Regions from separate parts of the Stenotrophomonas sp. TWI819 genome, predicted to be linked through region 1. Evidence: riboswitches for the same ligand, from Rfam matches in the RefSeq annotation. Region 1 holds a riboswitch; the other holds the start of a gene.
What was found. A riboswitch is a leader RNA that binds a small molecule or an ion and turns the genes downstream of it on or off. The one in region 1 is predicted to bind glycine.

Region 1 (9,961 bases):
TCTCCAGGCCGGCGGTAGCGGGTTCAGGGCGGCTCGGCTGGGCTTGGGATTCGTCCACGGGCACGGGACCGCCTGCGGCGAACCAGGCGTACAGATCGGCATCGCGAGCGGTCGGCAGATCCGGATCGGCCAGCATCGCCGCGTCCGTAGCTGCGTAGGGCGAGGCGGTCGGGGCCACGGTTGGCAGGTCGTCGGCAGGCAGGTCTTCCACGGTGACCTGGGCGTCATCGGCGACCGCCCCCTCGGGGATCTCCGCTGCGGGCTCACCGGCCTGGCGGGCGTGCTTCCACCATGCCGCCCCGCCAAGCAGCACGCCCACCGTCACCGCAACGATCAGCACGCCCTTCCAGGGGAAACGACGGCCACGCTGGCGCTTGAGCGGGCGGCGCTGAGTGGGCGCATCGGACTTGACCGGGGTGCGCCAGGAGGCGGCATCGGGCTGCTGGCTGGCCGGCGCGGCCACCGGCTGCTGCAGGCGCTGCAGGCGGGTGGCCGGCAGATCACGGATGCGCAGTTGGACCTGTTCGGCCAGCGCGCGCCAGCCAGCGGCATCGGGGTTGCCATGGGCATCGCGCGGGCAGGCATCGGCCAGTGCGTGCTGGTAGTCGGCCATCGGCAGATCCAGGATCTGTGCGGCCGCGGCTTCATCCAGCCCGCCACCGATCCGCAGCAGGAACGCCAGTCGCGCCGGCGCGGCCAGCCCGGCCAGGTGCTCCAGCGACGCGGGCCAAGTGCCTCCGGCCGGCTCGCGCAACGGCGCACGGTGTACCAGCAGCGACCAGAACCGCTCCGGCCACTGGGCCATGGGCAGATCGCTGGCGATCCCGGCGAAGGCACGCATGACGGCGACCAGCGCCTGTTCGGCGACGGTCGGGTCGCCGCACTGCAGCTCGGCCACGACCAGGGCGCGGCGTTCAACGCCACGGAGAAACGCCGACAGCGCGCCGGCTGCGGTAGAAGAAACGGGGGCGGGCGCAGCCGTCATAGCAACTCCATCATTGTGTGGAAATGATAGCGATTGCGTCACTCCAGCGGCGCGCGGATGTTCATTTCCAGTGAGCGGCCACGGTGCGCAAAGCCTTCCGGCGCAAAAGGTTGTGCACAGCACCACGTAAAACCGGGGTAGAACCACACGTGAGCCCCGCGTCAAGTCTGTTTCAACTTTGTTTCACAGCTATCTTGTTGTTTTTATTGATCATTGTTGCGTGGCTATTTTTTGACCAACCTGAGCAGAACGTCGGAAGTTCCTGACGCAAGGCGGTCACATACGCAGTGGCGCACAGACTTATCCACAGAAGATGTGGATAAGCCTGAATCTCCAATCAAGTCGGATATTTAGGTGGGATTTATGATTCGGCGCGCACCCGGTTGAGACGGTGAATGGGCGTGATCCGGTCCGCCCCTGCCCGCTACACTGGCCCGATGACCTCCTCGTCTTCGACCCTGCGCGTCGCCCTGCCGGTGCCGCTGCCGCACTTGTTCGACTACGCCCCGCCGCCCGGGCCGGCCCCGGACCCGGGGATGACCGGGCAACGGGTCCGGGTGCCGTTCGGCTCCCGGGAGCTGGTCGGCGTGGTGGCCGGGATCGGCCAGGTCGAAGACCCCGGCAGCCTGCGCGCCGCGATCGAGTGGATCGACACCACGCCCCTGGTGACCGGTGAGCTGTGGCGCTCGCTGCAGTGGCTGGCGCGCTACACCCATGCCCCGCTGGGCGAAGTGATCAGTACGGCCCTGCCCGGTCCGCTGCGGCGGGGTGAGGCCGTGCCGGACACCCATCAGTGGGGCTGGCAGCTGACGGCGGCCGGCCACGACCCGCAGCCCAAGCTGCGCAGCGGTACCCGTCCGCAACGCCTGGCAGCGTGCCTGGCCGAGGGCGTGGTGAACGAAGACCGCCTGGATACCTTGATGGACGACTGGCGCAGCGCTGCCCGGTCGCTGGCCAAGCGGGAGCTGGTCGAACGGATCGCGCTGGCGCACAGCCCGGCCGTCGCGTCGCCGGCCAGCGGCCCCGCGCCCAATGCCGAACAGGCCGAGGCGATCGCCGCGATCACGTCCGCCGACGGCTTTGCCGCCTATCTGCTCGATGGCGTGACCGGCAGTGGCAAGACCGAGGTCTACCTGCAGGCGATCGTGGCGTGCCTTGCGCGCGGCAAGCAGGCGCTGGTGCTGGTGCCGGAGATCGGGCTGACCCCGCAGACGCTGTCGCGCTTCCGCAACCGCCTGGGCATTCCGGTGCATGTGCTGCACTCGGGCTTGAACGACAACGAGCGCGCCCGCGTGTGGGCCGCCGCCGCGCGAGGCGAAGCACAGGTCATCGTCGGCACGCGCTCGGCGGTATTCACGCCGCTGCCGAATGCGGGCCTGATCGTGATCGACGAAGAGCACGACGGCAGTTACAAACAGCAGGACGGCATCCGCTATCACGCACGCGATTTCGCGCTGGTACGCGCCAAGGCACTGGACGTGGCGGTGGTGCTCGGCAGCGCCACGCCGTCGCTGGAATCGCTGCACAACGCGCATGCCGGCCGTTACACCCACCTGCGCCTGAAGCAGCGCGCGGGCGCCGCGCGTCCGCCGGTGGTGCGCGTGCTTGATGTGCGTAAACGCCCGCTGCGCGATGGGCTCTCGCCGGAAGTACTGGCCGGCATCACCCAGCATCTGCAGGCCGGGCACCAGGTGCTGGTGTTCAAGAACCGCCGCGGCTATGCGCCCGTGCTGCTCTGCCATGACTGCGGCTGGACCGCGCCGTGCCAGCGCTGCGATGCGCCGATGACCGTGCATGCCGGCGGCCGGCGCCTGCAGTGCCACCACTGTGGCGCACGCCAGTCCGCGCCGCTGGCGTGCCCGGACTGCGGCAGCCTGGCGCTGCAGCCGCAGGGCATCGGGACCGAGCGGCTGGAAGAACACCTGGTCGAGGCCTTCCCGGAGTTCCCGGTGATCCGCATCGACCGCGGCACCACCGGCAAGCGGGAGGCGTTGGAAACCCAGCTGGCCTCGCTCGGCGATCGCGCGGGGATCCTGGTCGGCACGCAGATCCTCGCCAAAGGTCACGACCTGCCGAAGCTGACCCTGGTGGTGGTGGTCGGCATCGATGAAGGCCTGTTCTCGGCCGACTTCCGCGCCAGTGAAAAACTCGCGCAGCAGCTGATCCAGGTCGCCGGCCGCGCCGGGCGTGCGGTGGATGCCGGCGAGGTCTGGCTGCAGACCCACCACCCGGGGCATCCGCTGCTGGAGACGCTGGTCAACGGTGGGTATCACGCCTTTGCCGAGGCGGAACTGCAGCAGCGCGAAGCGGCCGGTTTCCCGCCGTTCGCGCACCTGGCGCTGCTGCGTGCCGAAGCGCAGCAGGTGGAGCATGCCAACGCGATGCTCAGTGCGGTGCGCGCGTTGATTCCCGACGATGCCGCGGTGGAACGCTACGGCCCGATGCCGGCACCGATGCCCCGCCGCGCCGGCTACCAGCGCACCCAGCTGCTGCTGTCCTCACCCGCGCGACGCCCACTGCATGGCGTGCTGGATCAGGTGACGCCGCAGATCTCCGCGCTGCCGCAGGCACGCAAGGTGCGCTGGTCGCTGGATGTGGATCCGATGGATCTGTACTAGGCCGGTAGGTGCCGACCGTGGGTCGGCACGGCCGCTCAGGTCAGCGCGGTCATGACCCCGCGCTGATACGCCGGCCGCTGTTTCAACCGCTCGTACCAGACGGCCAGGTGCGGCAGGTCCGGCCGCTGGATCGGCATCTCGAACCAGGCATAGATGAAGGCACCCAGCGGGATATCGCCCATCGCGAACTGCTCGCCGGACAGATACGGCTGCCGCGACAAGGCCTCATCGGCCATCGCCAGCAACTCGCCCGAGCGCACCAGTGCGGCAGCGATGCGCGCCTCATCCCGATCAGCGGGCGCGGTCCGCAACGTGCCCCAGAACAGATCGCGGAACACGCCGGCGAAGGTCGAGGTGGTCCAGTCCATCCACTTCTCCGACTGCGCGCGCGCCACCACGTCTTCCGGGTACAGCGTGCCCAGCGCGTAGCGCGCGCAGAGATAGCGCACGATCGTGTTGGATTCCCACAGCGGCAGGCCCTGGTCCTCGATCACCGGCACCAGCCCGTTCGGATTCATCGCCCGGTATTCCGGCGACTGCGTGCCACCGAATGCACCGCCGACCTCGATCGACTCGTAAGGCGCGCCGATCTCCTCGGCACACCACAGCACTTTGCGCACGTTGCTGGAATTGCGACGGCCCCAGATGTTCAGCATGATCGGATTCCCGTATCGTTCGATGCGCGGCAGCGGGGTCGCGCGGTGCCGCTACGATACGCCCAACGGCGGGCCCACCGTCATGTCATGGATGAAAAACAATGATCCTCTACGCACTCGAAATCGTGTTGCTCGTTGCCGGCATCGGTGCCCTGGTGGTCGGTTATCGCCGCCACCATCGCAATCTGCTGCTCAGCGCCGCGCTGTTGCTGCTGGCCAGCGGCATGCTGCCTGACGCCGTGCGAGGCTTCTCCGATGGCTTCAACGGCAGCACGGCCCGCCCGCTGGCCGCGCTGCTGCGTTGAGGCCAGCGCTTACTTCGTCGCCTTGGCCGCACTCTTCTTGGGCAGCGCGCGCACATAGGTCGATTTGCCGTCCTTCTTCATCTCGAACAAACCGGTCGCGGCCAGCAGATCACTGAGTTTGCCGTACCCGTAATTGCGCGAATCGAACGAGGCCTGGTTGCCGATCTGGCTGCCGACCGGGCCCAGGTGTGACCAGCCATCCTCGGCTTCGGCCGAGGTCACCGCGCGCCGGAGCATCTGCACCAGGCGGGTGTCATTGCGCAGCTCCGGGCCGCTCTTGCGCGGGCGGGTTTCCTCGTTGTCCTGCTCCACCTCCTGATCGGCCGCATGCGGCTGCCCCAGGGCTTCGATGTAGGTGAACTTCGAGCACGCGTTGACGAATGGCTCGGGCGTTTTCTTCTCGCCGAAGCCGTACACCTTGACCCCGTCGGTCAGCAGGCGCATCACCAGCGGGGTGAAGTCGGCATCACTGGAGACGATCGCAAAACCATCCAGATTGCGGGCGTACAGCATGTCCATCGCGTCGATCACCATCGCCATGTCCGAGGCGTTCTTGCCGCGGCTGTAGGCAAACTGCTGGATGGGGCGGATCGCGTACTCGTGCAGCACGGACTCCCACCCTTTCAACCGCGGGCTCTTCCAGTTGCCGTAGGCACGGCGGACATTGGCCACGCCGTAGCGGGCCACTTCGGCCAGCACCGCATCAATCTTGGATGAGGGCGCGTTGTCGGCATCGATCAACAGGGCGATGCGCTTTTCCGGTTCGGACATCTCGGTCTCCTGGACAGGATCGGATCGGCCATCGGGCAAGCGCGATGGCCCCTGAACCCAGTATCGGCCATCGACGTGAACATCGCGCTTCACGTGCGACCATGGGCCGCATCACGAGACGACCTGCGCCGCCCCCCGCCGGCGCCCGCCAAGGAGTGAAGCATGACCCGCGATCCCACGCCCCACCTGCTCATCATAGGTGGCGGTTTTGCCGGCCTCTGGGCCACCCGTGCCCTCGCCTCGGCGCACGTGCGCATCACCCTGGTGGACCGTCGCAACCATCATCTGTTCCAGCCGCTGCTCTACCAGGTGGCCACCGCAGGCCTGTCCGCGCCGGATATCGCCGCACCGCTGCGCCACATCCTCGGTCACCAGCGTAATGTCGAAGTGCGGCTGGGCGAAGTGACCGACATCGACAAGGCCGCGCGCACCGCGACGCTGGCCGATGGCACGCAGATTACGTACGACACCCTGATGCTGTGCACCGGCGCCACCCACGCGTATTTCGGCCACGACGAATGGGCCGCCGATGCGCCGGGCCTGAAGACGCTGGACGATGCCATCGCGCTGCGCCGCAAGCTGCTGCTCGCCTTCGAGCGTGCCGAGGCCGAACCCGATCCCGCGCGCAAAGCGGCGTGGCTGAGTTTCGCCGTGGTCGGTGGCGGCCCCACCGGCGTGGAACTGGCCGGCACCCTGGCCGAGATCGCACGGCATACGCTGCGCAATGAGTTCCGCCATATCGATCCCGCCTCGGCCAAGGTCCGCCTGGTCGAAGCCGGCCCGCGCGTGCTGTCCACCTTCCCCGAGGTGCTCTCGCTCAAGGCGCGGCGGCAGCTGGAAAAGCTGGGCGTGGAAGTGCTCACCGGCACGCCGGTCAGCGACATCACTGCCGAAGGCTTCCAGCTCGGCGAGCGCTTCGTCGAGGCCCGCACCGTGGTCTGGGCCGCCGGTGTCGCCGCCTCACCGCTGGCACGTACGTTGGACGTACCACTGGACCGCGCCGGCCGCGTGCCGGTGCAGCCTGACCTCACCCTGGAGGGCCACCCGGAGATCTTCGTTGCCGGTGACCTGGCGGCACTGACCCAGGCCGACGGCAAGCCGGTGCCCGGCGTCGCGCCGGCGGCCAAGCAGATGGGCAAGCACGTGGCCACCACCGTCCAGGCACGCCTGGCCGGCAAGCCCGCGCCGGGTGCGTTCAAATACCAGGACTTCGGCAACCTGGCGACCATCGGCCGCATGGCGGCGATCGTCCACCTCGGCCGGCTGCAGCTTTCCGGCGTGCTGGCCTGGTGGTTCTGGCTGGCCGCGCACGTGTTCTTCCTGATCGGCTTCCGCAACCGCGTGGTGGTGCTGTTGAACTGGGCGGTGGCGTACTGGAGCTACCAGCGCAGCGCACGGATCATCTTCGGTGATGCACAGGACGATCGCCGGCCGAAACGACCGCCCACGCCCTGATCATCCCTGCGACAGACATCGCCAGCCATCCACCTGGCCGCTGTAGGAGACCGCCTCGCTGGCCAGCAGACCTTCGAAGCCGGCGATGTTCTGGTGGGTCGGCAGCATCAGCGGATGCACCACCACCTGCCAGGGGTAGTCGTCGTTGCCCTCGTAGGCGGCGAAGGACACCTTCTGGTCGTTCTTGAGCAGGTGCACGGCGAAGGCGATCGCCACATCCTGGGTCGGAAAGATCAGCGCGAAATCCACCTCGCGCGGAATCGACAGATCGTCGCCATCCTGCAGCATGTTCCAGAGCACATCGCCATTCTCATCTTCCGGGTACAACGACAGATCGCGGGACATGGCACTCCAGGGCTTGGGCAAGCGGATCAACGAACGAGGGTCGATGGTATGCCGCCAACGAAGGCCCGAACAACCCGCACGCGCGGCTACGTGGGATCGGGCAGCGCCAGCCACGCCAGCTTGCGCTCGCGCGGTTGCCGCTTGAGCTGCCACTCGGCCTTCGACGCGGCCGCGCGGTCCGGGTAGGCGCGCATCGCCAGCACCTTCACCGGTGGGTTGGCCCGCGTGTATTTCGCCCCTTTGCCGGCGAGATGGGCCTGGAAGCGTGCGTCCACGTCGTTGCTGATGCCGGCGTAATAGCTGCCGTTGCGGCATTCAAGCAGGTACAGGTACCAGAGGGCGGGTTCAGCGGGCATACCGGGATTATCCCCCGGCACGGGCCCGGCGGCTGCTAGAATCCGCCCCGGATGCAGGAGAGAGGCGCCGCGCTGGCGCCCGCCGAAGGCGCAGGCTCCCATAATCGCTCAGGCCGGTGGCTGCACAGCCACCAACCATGCATCCGACACGCCGATCTGGAGAGAGGTCTTCAATGACCCGCCGAAGGGGCACGTGGCCTTGGCCACCGAACTCTCAGGCAAAAGGACAGCGGGAGCGGCAACGGAATCCCACCCCACGACAGTGCAGCGGCGCTGGCGTGATGCGTGCGCGTTTCCGTCCCCGCCTGACGTGTTTCCCGGAGCCCCCCCATGCTGCTCTCCCTGATCTACCTCATCGCCATCTCGGCCGAAGCCATGACCGGCGCGCTGTCGGCCGGCCGCCGCCGCATGGACCTGTTCGGCGTGGTCATCATCGCCTGCGTCACCGCGCTCGGCGGCGGCTCGCTGCGCGACATCGTGCTCGGCCACTACCCGCTGGGCTGGGTGAAGCACCCGGAGTACCTGGGCTTCACCATCTGCGCAGCACTGATCGCGACCTGGGTGGCGCGCTGGATGCATCACTTCCGGCGCACCTTCCTGGTGCTCGATGGCCTGGGCCTGATCGCGTTCACTCTGATCGGGTGCGCGGTCGCGCGCGAAGGCGGGCACACCGTGCCGATCATCCTGATCGCCGGCATGCTGACCGGTGCGTTCGGCGGCGTGCTGCGCGATGTGTTGTGCAACGAGGTGCCGCTGATCTTCCAGAAAGAACTGTATGCCGTGATCACCCTGCTCACCGGTGCGGCCTACCTGACCCTGCTGGAACTCGGCGTGTCACTCAACGCCGCCACGCTGTGGTGCCTGGGCGGCGGCTTCCTGTTCCGCCTGCTGGCCATCCACTTCAAGTGGGAAATGCCGAAGTTCGTGTACCGCGACGAGGTGCATTGACGCACCCGCGGGCATGACCAAGGTCACGGGAGCTTGAGCGGCCCGGCCCTGTATCATGGCGCTCCCGTTCCATTCGAACGGCATCCAGCCACGCGGCGGTGTACCACCCGCTGCCCCGCCAGACACCCTCTCCCCCGTTGACCTGCCGCCGTCGGCCGGTCCCCATGGACGCACTGCTCCGGTGGAGGGTGCGCAGGATGCGTATGTCCGCTTCAACGCCCCCGTCGTCTCGCCGTCGTTTGGTCACACCGCTGTTGATCGCTGCCGCTGTCGGCCTGGCCGCCATCGCTGCATGGAAACTGCTCGCGCCCGCCCCCGCCGCCGGCCCGTCCGGGGGGCCGCAGCCGACCCCGGTGCGTGTGGCCACTGCGACGCAGGAAGATCTGGTGGTGCGCCTGAAAGCGCTGGGCACGGTGACCCCGCTGCATACGGTGAGCATCCGCAGCCGCGTGGATGGCGAACTGCTTCGGTTGGCATTCTCCGAGGGCCAGCACGTCACCGCCGGCGAGCTGCTGGCCGAGATCGATCCGCGCCCGTTCCAGGTGCAGCTCTCGCGTGCGCTGGGCACCCAGCAGCAGAACCTGGCCGAGCTGGACAATGCCGAAAGCCAGCTCAAGCGCTTCGCCGAACTGCAGAGCAAGCACTTCGTCTCCGCGCAGGACCTCAGTGATCAGCAGAGCAAGGTGCGCCAGCTGCAGGGCCGTCGCCAGACCGACCAGGCGGCGGTGGATGAAGCACGCCTGCAGCTGCAGTACACCCGCATCACCGCACCGGTGGCCGGGCGTATGGGCCTGCGCAACGTCGATGTCGGCAACCTGGTGCGCAGTGGCGATACCGAGCCGCTGGCCACCATCACCCAGACCACCCCGATCAGCGTGCTGTTCACCGTGCCCGAGCCGGACCTGCCGGCGGTGGTGGCTGCCGCACGCGCCAATCCGCAGCTGACCGTGGAAGCCTGGGACCGCGAGGAGCGCACCGCGCTGGGCGATGGCGTGCTCTCCAGCCTGGACAACCGCATCGATACCGCCACCGGCACGCTCAAACTGCGCGCGCAGTTCGCCAACGCGGATGAATCGTTGTTCCCCAACCAGTTCGTCAACGTGCGCCTGCAGGTCAGCAGCAGTGATGCGGTGGTGATTCCCAATGCCGCCGTGCAGTTCGGCAGCAAGGGCAGCTACGTCTACGTGATCGCGGCCGATGACACCTCGTCGCTGCGCACCGTGGTGCTCGGCCCGGCCGATGGCGAACGCGTCTCGGTGCGCGAAGGCCTCAAGGCGGGCGAGCGCGTGGTGGTGGAAGGCATCGACGGCCTGCGCGAAGGCGCCAAGGTCGAGGTGGTGGAGCAGGACCCGCCGCGGACCGGCGCATGAACCTCTCGCGCCCCTTCATCGAGCGCCCGGTCGCGACCACGCTGCTGATGGTGGCGCTGCTGCTGTCCGGCGTGATGGCCTATCGCCTGCTGCCGGTCGCGGCACTGCCGCAGGTCGATTACCCGATCATCCAGATCACCACGCTGTATCCC
Region 2 (9,961 bases), on a different contig from region 1:
CTTCAACGCATCCGAGTACACCAGCCGGACAGGGGTGCCCTGCCGCTCGTGCAGTTCGGCGGCCTGCATGATCAGGGCCAGTACCCGCGCCGCGCTGGGCGTCTGACCGGCAATGCGGCCATCCATCCCCAGCACCCATTCTCCGTCGCGGCGGACGATGCCGGCCAGCAGCGTACGCTGCTGATCGCGCAGCTCTGCGTGCGGCTCAACCGGCGGGGTGGCGGCCTGCTCGCGGTTGGCGGCCTGGGTTTCACGGCGCCGGCGGATGTCGCGGCGCAGTTTGGAGGTGGTCGACATCAGGGACTTCCGGACTGCATGAAAGGGCAAAGGATACCGCACGGGTCCTGATGGTCCCGCCAGCTGCGTGGCCTACTCGATGGGCGTCAGTACTTCGCGGCGGCGCTCGCAATACCGCTCCCAGTACCAGAACGAGCCGCCCAGTGCGAAGAAGCCCATGTAGCCCAACGCCAGATGTACCGGACTGCTGCTGAGCATCGGCGAGACCACACCGGCCACGACGGTGTTGATCATCAGCTGGATGAACATCTGCATCGAGGACGCCAGGCCGCGCTGGTGCGGGTACATGTCCAGCACCGCCAGCGCCAGCACCGGGAAGATCAGCGCCATGCCCACGCCGCCCAGGAAGATCGGCATCACCGCCCACGGCAGCGCGATCTGCTGCACGGACAGCACGTAGGTGATGTTGAGCAGGGCCGACACTGCGCACAGACCGAACCCGATCGCGATCTGCCGCTGCGGCAGGATCCGCCCGGCCATCCGCCCGGACAGGAACGAGCCCATCGTCATGCCGCCGATGGTCGGAATGAACAACCAGGCAAAACCGCCCTCGCCCAGCTTGAGGTGCTGCATCACCAGCACCGGCGCCGAGGCGATGTACAGGAAAATGCCGGAGAAATTCAGCGCACCGGCAGCCGAAAGCCGCAGCAGGCGCGCGTTGGAGCCCATGCGGGCATAGCTGCGCAGCAGTTCACGCATCGACAGTGGCGTGCGCGCCTCGACCGGGTGGGTTTCCGGCAGCCACTTGCCCGTGGCCAGCAGCAGGACCACGCCGAACAGCACCAGGAACCAGAAGATCAGCGGCCAGTCGCCGCCGCCGAGCAGGATCCAGCCACCGATGATCGGGGCGATCGCCGGGGCCACGCCGAAGATCATCGAGACCTGGCTCATCAAGCGCTGCGCGTCGGCACCGTGGTACAGATCGCGGATCACGGCGCGGCCGACGATCACACCCACACCGGCAGTCACGCCCTGCAGTGCGCGGAACACCAGCAACGTGGTCATGTCCCGCGACAGCGCACAGCCGATCGAGGCGCCGATGAACAACACCAGCCCGCCGATGATCACCCGCTTGCGGCCGAAGGCATCCGATAGCGGGCCGTGCGCCAGGCTCATCAGGCCATAGAACAGCAGGTAGACGCTGATGGTCTGCTGCACCGCGACCTGGTCCACCTGCATGCGCTCGCCCAGCAACAGGAAGGCCGGGAAAATGGTGTCGATCGAGAACGGACCGAACATCGCCAGGCCTGCAAGCAGCAGGGCCAGACGGCGGGTCGAAGGTGAGGCGGGCGTCATGCGGGCTTCCGTCAGCGGCCATGCGCACTGCACGGCGGGCGCCTGGCCCGGAACGGGCGGCGCCAGATGAATACGAGGATCCGTTGATCATAGGCCTTTGCCGACCCCGGCACCATGCCCGGCGGCGGTTTCAGGCGTCCATGCGCCCCCGTATTCAGGTGCCGGAAAGGCCCAGTGGGCCGAAGCGCTGGGCTATAATCGCCCCGCTACATGGTGGGAGAAGCGGACACCCGCTGCCGAAGGCGCAACGCCCGTAATCGCTCAGGCCCGATACCACCCGCATCAAAACTCTGGAGAGACCGGCGAGTGCCGGCGCCGAAGGGGCACGAAGTCCGCAGATGCGCGCTTCCAAACTCTCAGGCAAAAGGACAGAGGGGCACCCAGGAAGACCGCAAGGTCCGGTGGATCGCTGTCGCCCGCGACGCGCCCTGGCCCCGGCCGCCTTCCGAACGTGCGTGCCCACTCTCCGAGATGCCAGCCATGTCCCAGAACACCCCCTCCCTGCGCGAGCTTGAACACAGCCACGCGTTCGTCGAACGCCACATCGGCCCCAACGACGCTGAAATCGCGCAGATGCTCGACGTGGTCGGCCACGCCTCGCTGGACGCGCTGACCGATGCGATTGTCCCGGCCGGGATCAAATCGCCGGCACCGCTGGACCTGCCCGAGTCGCTGACCGAAGTGCAGGCACTGGCCAAAATCCGCGCCATCGCCGACAAGAACCAGGTGTTCCGCACCTTCATCGGGCAGGGCTACTACGGCACGCTCACCCCGAACGTCATCCTGCGCAACGTGCTGGAAAACCCGGCGTGGTACACCGCCTACACCCCGTACCAGGCCGAGATTTCGCAGGGCCGCATGGAAGCGCTGATCAACTTCCAGACGCTGTGCGCCGACCTCACGGGCATGGAGATCGCCAACGCCTCGCTGCTGGATGAAGCCACCGCCGCCGCCGAAGCGATGACGCTGGCCAAGCGCTCGGCCAAGTCGAAGTCCGATACCTTCTTCGTGCACGACGCCGTGCACCCGCAGACGCTGGAACTGCTGCGCACCCGCGCCGAGCCGATGGGCATCGTGCTGCGCGTGGGCACCCCGGCCGAGGCGATGGAAGCCGAAGCCTACGGCGTGCTGCTGCAGTACCCGGATACCTTCGGCCATATCGGCGACTACAAGGCGCTGGCCGATGCCGTGCACGCGCGCGGTGGCCTGGTCGCCGTGGCCACCGATCTGCTGGCGCTGACCCTGATCGCCGCCCCCGGCGAATGGGGCGCGGACATCGTGGTCGGCAACTCGCAGCGCTTCGGCGTGCCGTTCGGCTTCGGTGGCCCGCATGCCGCCTTCATGGCCTGCCGCGATGCCTACAAGCGCTCGATGCCGGGCCGCCTGATCGGCGTCTCTGTCGACGCGCAGGGCAACGCTGCCTACCGCTTGACGCTGCAGACCCGCGAGCAGCACATCCGCCGCGAGAAGGCGACCTCCAACATCTGTACCGCCCAGGTGCTGCTGGCGGTGATGGCCTCGATGTATGCCGTGTACCACGGCCCGGAAGGCCTGACCCGCATTGCCCGTCGCACCCACCGTCTGGCCGCGATCCTGGCCGCCGCACTGCGCGGCGTCGGCGTCAACGTGGGCGAGCACTTCTTCGACACCCTGCACGTCAAGGATGTGGACGCCAAGGCGATCCACGCCAAGGCTGCGGCGGCGCGCATCAACCTGCGTGCGATCGACAGCGATGCGGTCGGCATCAGCCTGGACGAAACCGCCACCCGCGCCGACATCGTCGCGCTCGGCCAGCTGTTCGGTGCCACGGTCGACGTGGATGCACTGGATGCGGCCACCGCCGATGCGTTGCCGGCCGCTCTGGTGCGCACCAGCGACTTCCTGACCCACCCGGTGTTCAACACCCACCACAGCGAACACGAACTGCTGCGTTACCTGCGCTCGCTGGCGGACAAGGACCTGGCGATGGATCGCACCATGATCCCGCTGGGCAGCTGCACCATGAAGCTCAACGCCACCGCCGAGATGATCCCGGTGACGTGGCCGGAATTCGCCAACATCCATCCGCTGGCCCCGGCCGATCAGGCCACCGGCTACAAGGAACTGATCGACGGCCTGGAAGCGATGCTGGTCGAGTGCACCGGCTATGACGCGGTGAGCCTGCAGCCGAACTCCGGCGCGCAGGGTGAGTACGCCGGCCTACTGGCGATCCGCGCCTACCACCGCTCGCGCGGCGAAGGCCATCGCGACGTCTGCCTGATTCCGGATTCGGCGCACGGCACCAACCCGGCCTCGGCCCAGATGTGCGGCATGAAGGTCGTGGTGACCAAGACCGATGCCAACGGCAACGTCGACCTGGACGACATCCGCATCAACGCGGAGAAGTACAGCGACCGCCTGGCCGCGCTGATGATCACCTACCCGTCCACGCACGGCGTGTTCGAGGAAGAAGTGGTGGAGATCTGCGAGATCGTGCACCAGCACGGTGGCCAGGTGTACACCGACGGCGCCAACATGAACGCCCTGGTCGGCGTGGCCAAGCCCGGCAAGTGGGGCTCGGACGTGTCACACCTGAACCTGCACAAGACCTTCTGCATCCCGCACGGCGGCGGCGGCCCGGGCGTCGGCCCGTGTGCGGTCAAGTCGCACCTCGCCCCGTTCCTGCCGAAGGTGCTGGGCGGCGAAGGCGATGTCGGCATGGTCAGCGCGGCCAGCTTCGGCAGCGCCTCGATCCTGCCGATCAGCTGGATGTACATCACGCTGATGGGCACCGCCGGCCTGCGCAAGGCAACCCAGGTGGCCCTGCTCAACGCCAACTACATCGCCAAGCGCCTGGCCCCGCACTTCAAGACCCTGTATACCGGCCGCAACGGCCTGGTGGCGCACGAGTGCATCCTGGACGTGCGACCGCTGGAGAAGACCTCGGGCATCGGCGCCGAAGACGTGGCCAAGCGTCTGATCGATTTCGGCTTCCACGCCCCGACGTTGAGCTTCCCGGTCGCCGGCACGCTGATGGTGGAGCCGACCGAGAGCGAATCGCTGCACGAACTGGACCGTTTCATCAACGCGATGATCCAGATCCGCGAGGAAATCGCCGCGATCGAAGACGGCCGTCTGGACCGCGAGGACAACCCGCTCAAGCACGCCCCGCACACCGCCACGGCGGTCTCGGCCAGCGAGTGGGCCCATGCCTACCCGCGTGAGCTGGCGGCCTTCCCGCTGGCCAGCCTGCGCCAGCAGAAGTACTGGCCGCCGGTGGCGCGCGTGGACAACGTCTACGGCGACAAGAACGTGATGTGCGCCTGCATCCCGGTCGATGCGTACAAGGAAGACGAGGGCGTGGAGGTCTAAGCCTCCCTACCCTGACGCAACAGCAGACGGCCCGCGCAAGCGGGCCGTTTTTGTGTTGCCTCATGCCCCCACAATCTGGCGCACCGGCCGAGATCAACGTCGGCGAGACCCTGTGGCATGGCAGGAGTGTGCGGGTCCGCGGGACACGCCGTAAATCCGTCCCTGGAGGCTCGTGAGCGGCATCCATGCCGCTCCAACGGTCCCGCCAACCCACACACCCCCGCCCTCGACAGTGGATCGGCTGCCTCTGAAAAAGCAAACGCGATCGCCGTGCAACGGAGGCGAGCACTAACACCTCATGCACTCATCGGATGACTGTCCATAGCATCAGCTTGGGCGCCCAACGTTCAATGCTGAGTGCTGAGTGCTAAGTACGCATTGCGCATTCAGTTTTGAGCTTTGAGCTTTGAGCTTTGAGCTTTGAGCTTTGAGCTTTGAGCTTTGAGCTTTGAGCTTTGAGCTTTGAGCTTTGAGCGTTGTGTTGTGTTGTGTTTTGTTGTGTTGTGTTGTGTTGTGTTGCCAGCATCACTGCATCGAACATCCCAGCACCAGCTCGGCAGCGTTCTGCGTTCTGCTTTTGACGTCCCATTGCCCACCAGCCCCCTGTCAAAGGGTGGGCACGGGTGGGTTGGCGGGACCGTATGCCGCCATGGATGGCGGCATACGAGCTTACATGGACGTACTTGCAGCGGGTCCCGGCAACCCACCCGTGCCCGCCCAGGCGAGCGGAGGCTCAAACCTGCGGCTGTTGGCTGTTGGCTGTTGGCCGTTGGCTGCTGGCTGTCAGCTGCCCCGACCAGCACGCACCCGACGCGCAATCTCACTACTCGCCGCAATCACCGCCGTCAGCGCCGCCATCGACAGGAACTGCAACCGCGTATGCGCCTCGGACAACAACAGACCGAAAATCAACGCCAACACCCCCAACCCGATCACCGTCAGATACGGATACCCCGCCATCCGGAACGGCAACCGCGTCCCATCCCGGTTCGCACGATGGCGCAGAATCAACTGCGACAACAACGAAATCGTCCACACCAACAGACACGTCGAGCCCACGATGTTGAGCAGCACCGGCAACACCTTGTCCGGGAACACCAGCTCCATCACCGTCGCCGCAAAACCGAACAGCACACTGGCCAGCACCGCGATGATCGGCACCTGGCGCGGATCGGTCCAGCCCAGTACGGCCGGCGCCTCACGGCGCTGCGCCAGCGAGTACATCATCCGCGACGCGCCGTAGAGATTCGCATTGAGCGCCGACAGCAGCGCGATCACCGCGATCAGCGTGATCGCCGTCGCCGCGCCCGGAATCTTGGCCGCTTCCAGCACGGCAGCGAACGGCGACTTCAGCGCCTCGCTGGTCCACGGCACCACCGCGATGATCACGCTCAGCGAGCCGATGTAGAACACCAGGATGCGCCACGCCACGGTGCGGATCGCGCGGGCGATGCTGCGCTCGGGATCTTCGGTCTCGGCCGCAGCCACCGCCACGATCTCGGTACCGCCGAAGGCGAACACCACCACCAGCAGCGCCGCGCCGATCCCGGCCAGGCCCTTGGGCATGAAGCCACCGTGCTCGGTGAAGTTGCGCAGGCCCGGCGAGGCCACGTCCGGCAGCCAGCCCATCAGCAGGGCCACGCCGATCAGGATGAAGCCGATGATCGCAGCCACTTTGAGGATCGCGAACCAGAATTCGAACTCGCCGAAGTTCTTCACCCCGAGCAGGTTGATCGCCGTGAAGAACAGCATGAAGGCCAGCGCGGCCATCGGGACCGGGATCGCCGGCCAGACCGTCGCCAGCAGCCCAGCGGCCCCCACCGCCTCGGCGGCGATGACGATCACCAGCTGTACCCACCACAGCCAGCCGACCGTGGCACCGGCGGTCGCTCCCATGGCGTCCGCGGCGTAGACCGAGAACGCGCCGCTGGTCGGCTTGGCCGCGGCCATTTCGCCAAGCGCGTTCATCACGATGATCACCAGCGCGCCGGCGACGAGATACGACAGCAGCACCGCCGGTCCGGCGGCCTGGACGCCCACCCCGGAGCCGAGGAAAAGGCCAGCGCCGATCGCGCTGCCCAGGCCCATCATGATCAGCTGGCGGGGCTTGAGCGCGTGCCCGAGGCGGGTATCGGCGGGCGGAGTGGCAGGAGCCGGAGTCTGGGATGCGGGCATCGGAATCGATTGGCGGGCAACAAGTGCGACACCATACCCTGTCGGCCGCGCGACGGCATAGGCCACAAGCCCCACCCCGGCTCAGGCGGCCGCGCGCTCGCTGATCTGGGCGCGGTAGGCGCGCGGCGACAGCCCGACCTCGGCCTTGAACTTGCGGGTGAACGCGCTCTGGTCGGTGAAGCCGCAGGCCTGGCCGATGCTGGCGATGCTGTCCGGGCCATGCAGCAGGTGCACCGCCATCTGGATGCGCAGCCGGGTCAGCACCTGCTGCGGGGTCATCTGGAACACCTTGCGGAAGGTGCGCTCCAGTTTGGACAGCGAGAACCCGGTGATGTCGAGCAGGGTCTGCATGCGCACGTTCTCGGCGTAATGCGCATTCAGATGCGCCAGCGCGAGGCGAAGCTGTTCGTACTGCGTGCCCAGGCTGTCCTTCTGGCCCAGATCGCGCGAGATCCCGATCAGCCCGCGGATCTGCCCGTCCACCACCAGCGGCCGCTTGCAGGTCAGGCACCAGCCCGGCTCGCGGTTGGCGAACAGATGCAGCTCCATCAGGTTCTCGATGACCTTGCCGGCCAGCACCTGCTCGTCCTGGGTGGCGTAATCGGCGCCCAGCCCGGTCGGGTAGATCTCCGCTGCAGTGCGCCCGATCACGTCCTTGCGGGATTTCAGCCCCAGCCGACGCAGCATGGTCTGGTTGATGTGCGTATAGCGCCCGTCGCAGTCCTTCATGAAGAACAGGACGTCCGGGATCGCATCAAACAGGGCTTCGATGTCGGCAGGTTCAACGCGCATGCGGCGGGGAAAGACAGAAGGACACCCGGTCAAGGATACCCGCCCGGGCGCCGTCGACCCAGCGCCGAAGCGCCACATGTGAAGCGCGGGTGCAAGCGGTGCCGCCTTTTCGCACCCTCGATTAACGCCCCGGCCGCCAGTGTGAAGCGATCCCCCCTTCCCGCCAGCTCCCGGAGTCGCCTCATGGCCGCCAGCAAGAAAAGCACGAAGAATGCCCCTGCACCCGCCGCCGATGTCCGTGGCGAAGGGGATGAACTGCACCAGCGCGCGGGCAACGGCCATCCTGTGCTGACCACCAACCAGGGCATCCCGGTCGGTGACAACCAGAACTCGCTGCGCGCGACGCCGCGCGGGCCGACGCTGCTGGAAGACTTCATCCTGCGCGAGAAGATCACCCACTTCGATCATGAGCGCATCCCCGAACGCATCGTGCATGCACGCGGCAGCGCCGCCCATGGCTACTTCGAGCTGACCCGCTCGCTCGGCGAGTACACCCGCGCCCGTATCCTCAGTGAGGTCGGTGTGCGCACCCCGCTGTTCACCCGTTTCTCCACCGTGGCTGGCGGCGCCGGTTCGGTGGATACCCCGCGCGATGTGCGCGGCTTCGCGGTCAAGTTCTACACCAAGGAAGGCAACTGGGATCTGGTCGGCAACAACATCCCGGTGTTCTTCATCCAGGACGCGATCAAGTTCCCCGACCTGATCCATGCGGTGAAGATGGAGCCGGACCGTGCCTTCCCGCAGGCGGCGAGCGCGCACGACACCTTCTGGGATTTCGTCTCGCTGATGCCCGAGTCGATGCACATGATCATGTGGGCGATGAGCGACCGCACGATCCCGCGCTCGCTGCGCACCATCGAGGGGTTCGGCATCCACAGCTTCCGGCTGATCAACGATGCCGGCGAATCGACCTTCGTCAAATTCCATTGGCGACCGAAGCTGGGCATCCAGTCCACGGTGTGGGACGAGGCGGTCAAGCTGCAGAGCGCGGACAATGACTTCCACCGCCGCGATCTGTTCGAGGCGATCACCGCTGGCGACTTCCCCGAGTGGGAACTGGCCGTGCAGCTGTTCACTGAAGAACAGGCCGAGGCCTTCCCGTTCGATCACCTGGATTCGACCAAGATCATTCCCGAGTCGCTGGTGCCGCTGACCGTGATCGGGCGCATGGTGCTGGACCGCTGGCCGGACAACTTCTTCGCCGAGACCGAGCAGGTCGCCTACTGCCCGGCCAACGTGCCGCCGGGTATCGACTTCAGCAACGATCCGCTGCTGCAGGGTCGCCTGTTCTCGTATCTGGATACCCAGCTCAGCCGACTGGGCGGGCCGAATTTCCACCAGATCCCGGTCAACGCGCCCAAGTGCCCGTTCGCCAACCACCAGCGCGACGGCCACATGCAGATGAACATCCCGAAGGGACGGGTCGCCTACGATCCGAGTTCGCTGCAGGGCGACAGCCCGCGTGAGAGCGTCGACGGCTTCCCCAGTCACGCCACCGCCCCGGATGACGGCCGCAAGGGGCGCGTTCGCGCGGAGAGCTTCGCCGATCACTACAGCCAGGCCCGCATGTTCTTCCGCAGCCTGGAGGCGCCGGAGCAGGCGCATCTGGCCTCGGCGCTGGTGTTCGAGCTCTCCAAGGTGGAGACGGTCAAGGTGCGCGAGCGCACCGTGAGTCACCTGCGCAACATCGACGATGCACTGGCCAAGCGCGTGGCCGACGGTCTGGCGATGCCCGCGCTGCCCGAGCCGGCGGCCACGCAGACCCCGGCACAGGATTTCCCGAAGGCGCCGGAAGTGCGCATCATCGGCCGCACCAAAGACCTGCTCAAAGGCCGCTGCATCGGCATCCTGTTCGACGAAGGCTCCGACGCGGCCTTGATCGCCAACCTGCGCAAGGCGGCCGACAAGGCCGGGGCGAGCGTCAAGCTGGTCGCGCCCAAGATCGGTGGCGCCAAGCTCAGCGACGGCAAGACGCTGGCCGCCGATGGTCAGCTGGCGGGCACGCCTTCGGTGGTGTTCGATGCGGTCGCGGTGGTGCTGAGCAGTGATG

Region 2: it holds a riboswitch for glycine, as region 1 does, so the genes downstream of both, gcvP (aminomethyl-transferring glycine dehydrogenase) here and ABE463_RS07805 (trimeric intracellular cation channel family protein) in region 1, are expected to answer to the same signal.

Annotation. Positions count from the first base shown of each region.
Region 1 covers NZ_JBDJKY010000004.1:267,325-277,285, reverse strand. The annotation lists gene ABE463_RS07845 (hypothetical protein) at 1-985, opposite strand, end outside; gene ABE463_RS07840 (primosomal protein N') at 1,423-3,603, shown strand; gene ABE463_RS07835 (glutathione S-transferase) at 3,639-4,259, opposite strand; gene ABE463_RS07830 (hypothetical protein) at 4,361-4,564, shown strand; gene ABE463_RS07825 (NYN domain-containing protein) at 4,574-5,335, opposite strand; gene ABE463_RS07820 (NAD(P)/FAD-dependent oxidoreductase) at 5,498-6,790, shown strand; gene ABE463_RS07815 (ribonuclease E inhibitor RraB) at 6,791-7,135, opposite strand; gene ABE463_RS07810 (GIY-YIG nuclease family protein) at 7,222-7,491, opposite strand; glycine riboswitch at 7,536-7,629, shown strand; glycine riboswitch at 7,638-7,729, shown strand; gene ABE463_RS07805 (trimeric intracellular cation channel family protein) at 7,822-8,439, shown strand; gene ABE463_RS07800 (MdtA/MuxA family multidrug efflux RND transporter periplasmic adaptor subunit) at 8,694-9,809, shown strand; gene ABE463_RS07795 (MdtB/MuxB family multidrug efflux RND transporter permease subunit) at 9,806-9,961, shown strand, end outside.
Region 2 covers NZ_JBDJKY010000007.1:152,256-162,216, forward strand. The annotation lists gene ABE463_RS11705 (hypothetical protein) at 1-297, opposite strand, end outside; gene ABE463_RS11710 (multidrug effflux MFS transporter) at 370-1,593, opposite strand; glycine riboswitch at 1,874-1,975, shown strand; gene gcvP (aminomethyl-transferring glycine dehydrogenase) at 2,065-4,944, shown strand; gene ABE463_RS11720 (amino acid permease) at 5,728-7,125, opposite strand; gene ABE463_RS11725 (AraC family transcriptional regulator) at 7,201-7,911, opposite strand; gene ABE463_RS11730 (catalase) at 8,095-9,961, shown strand, end outside.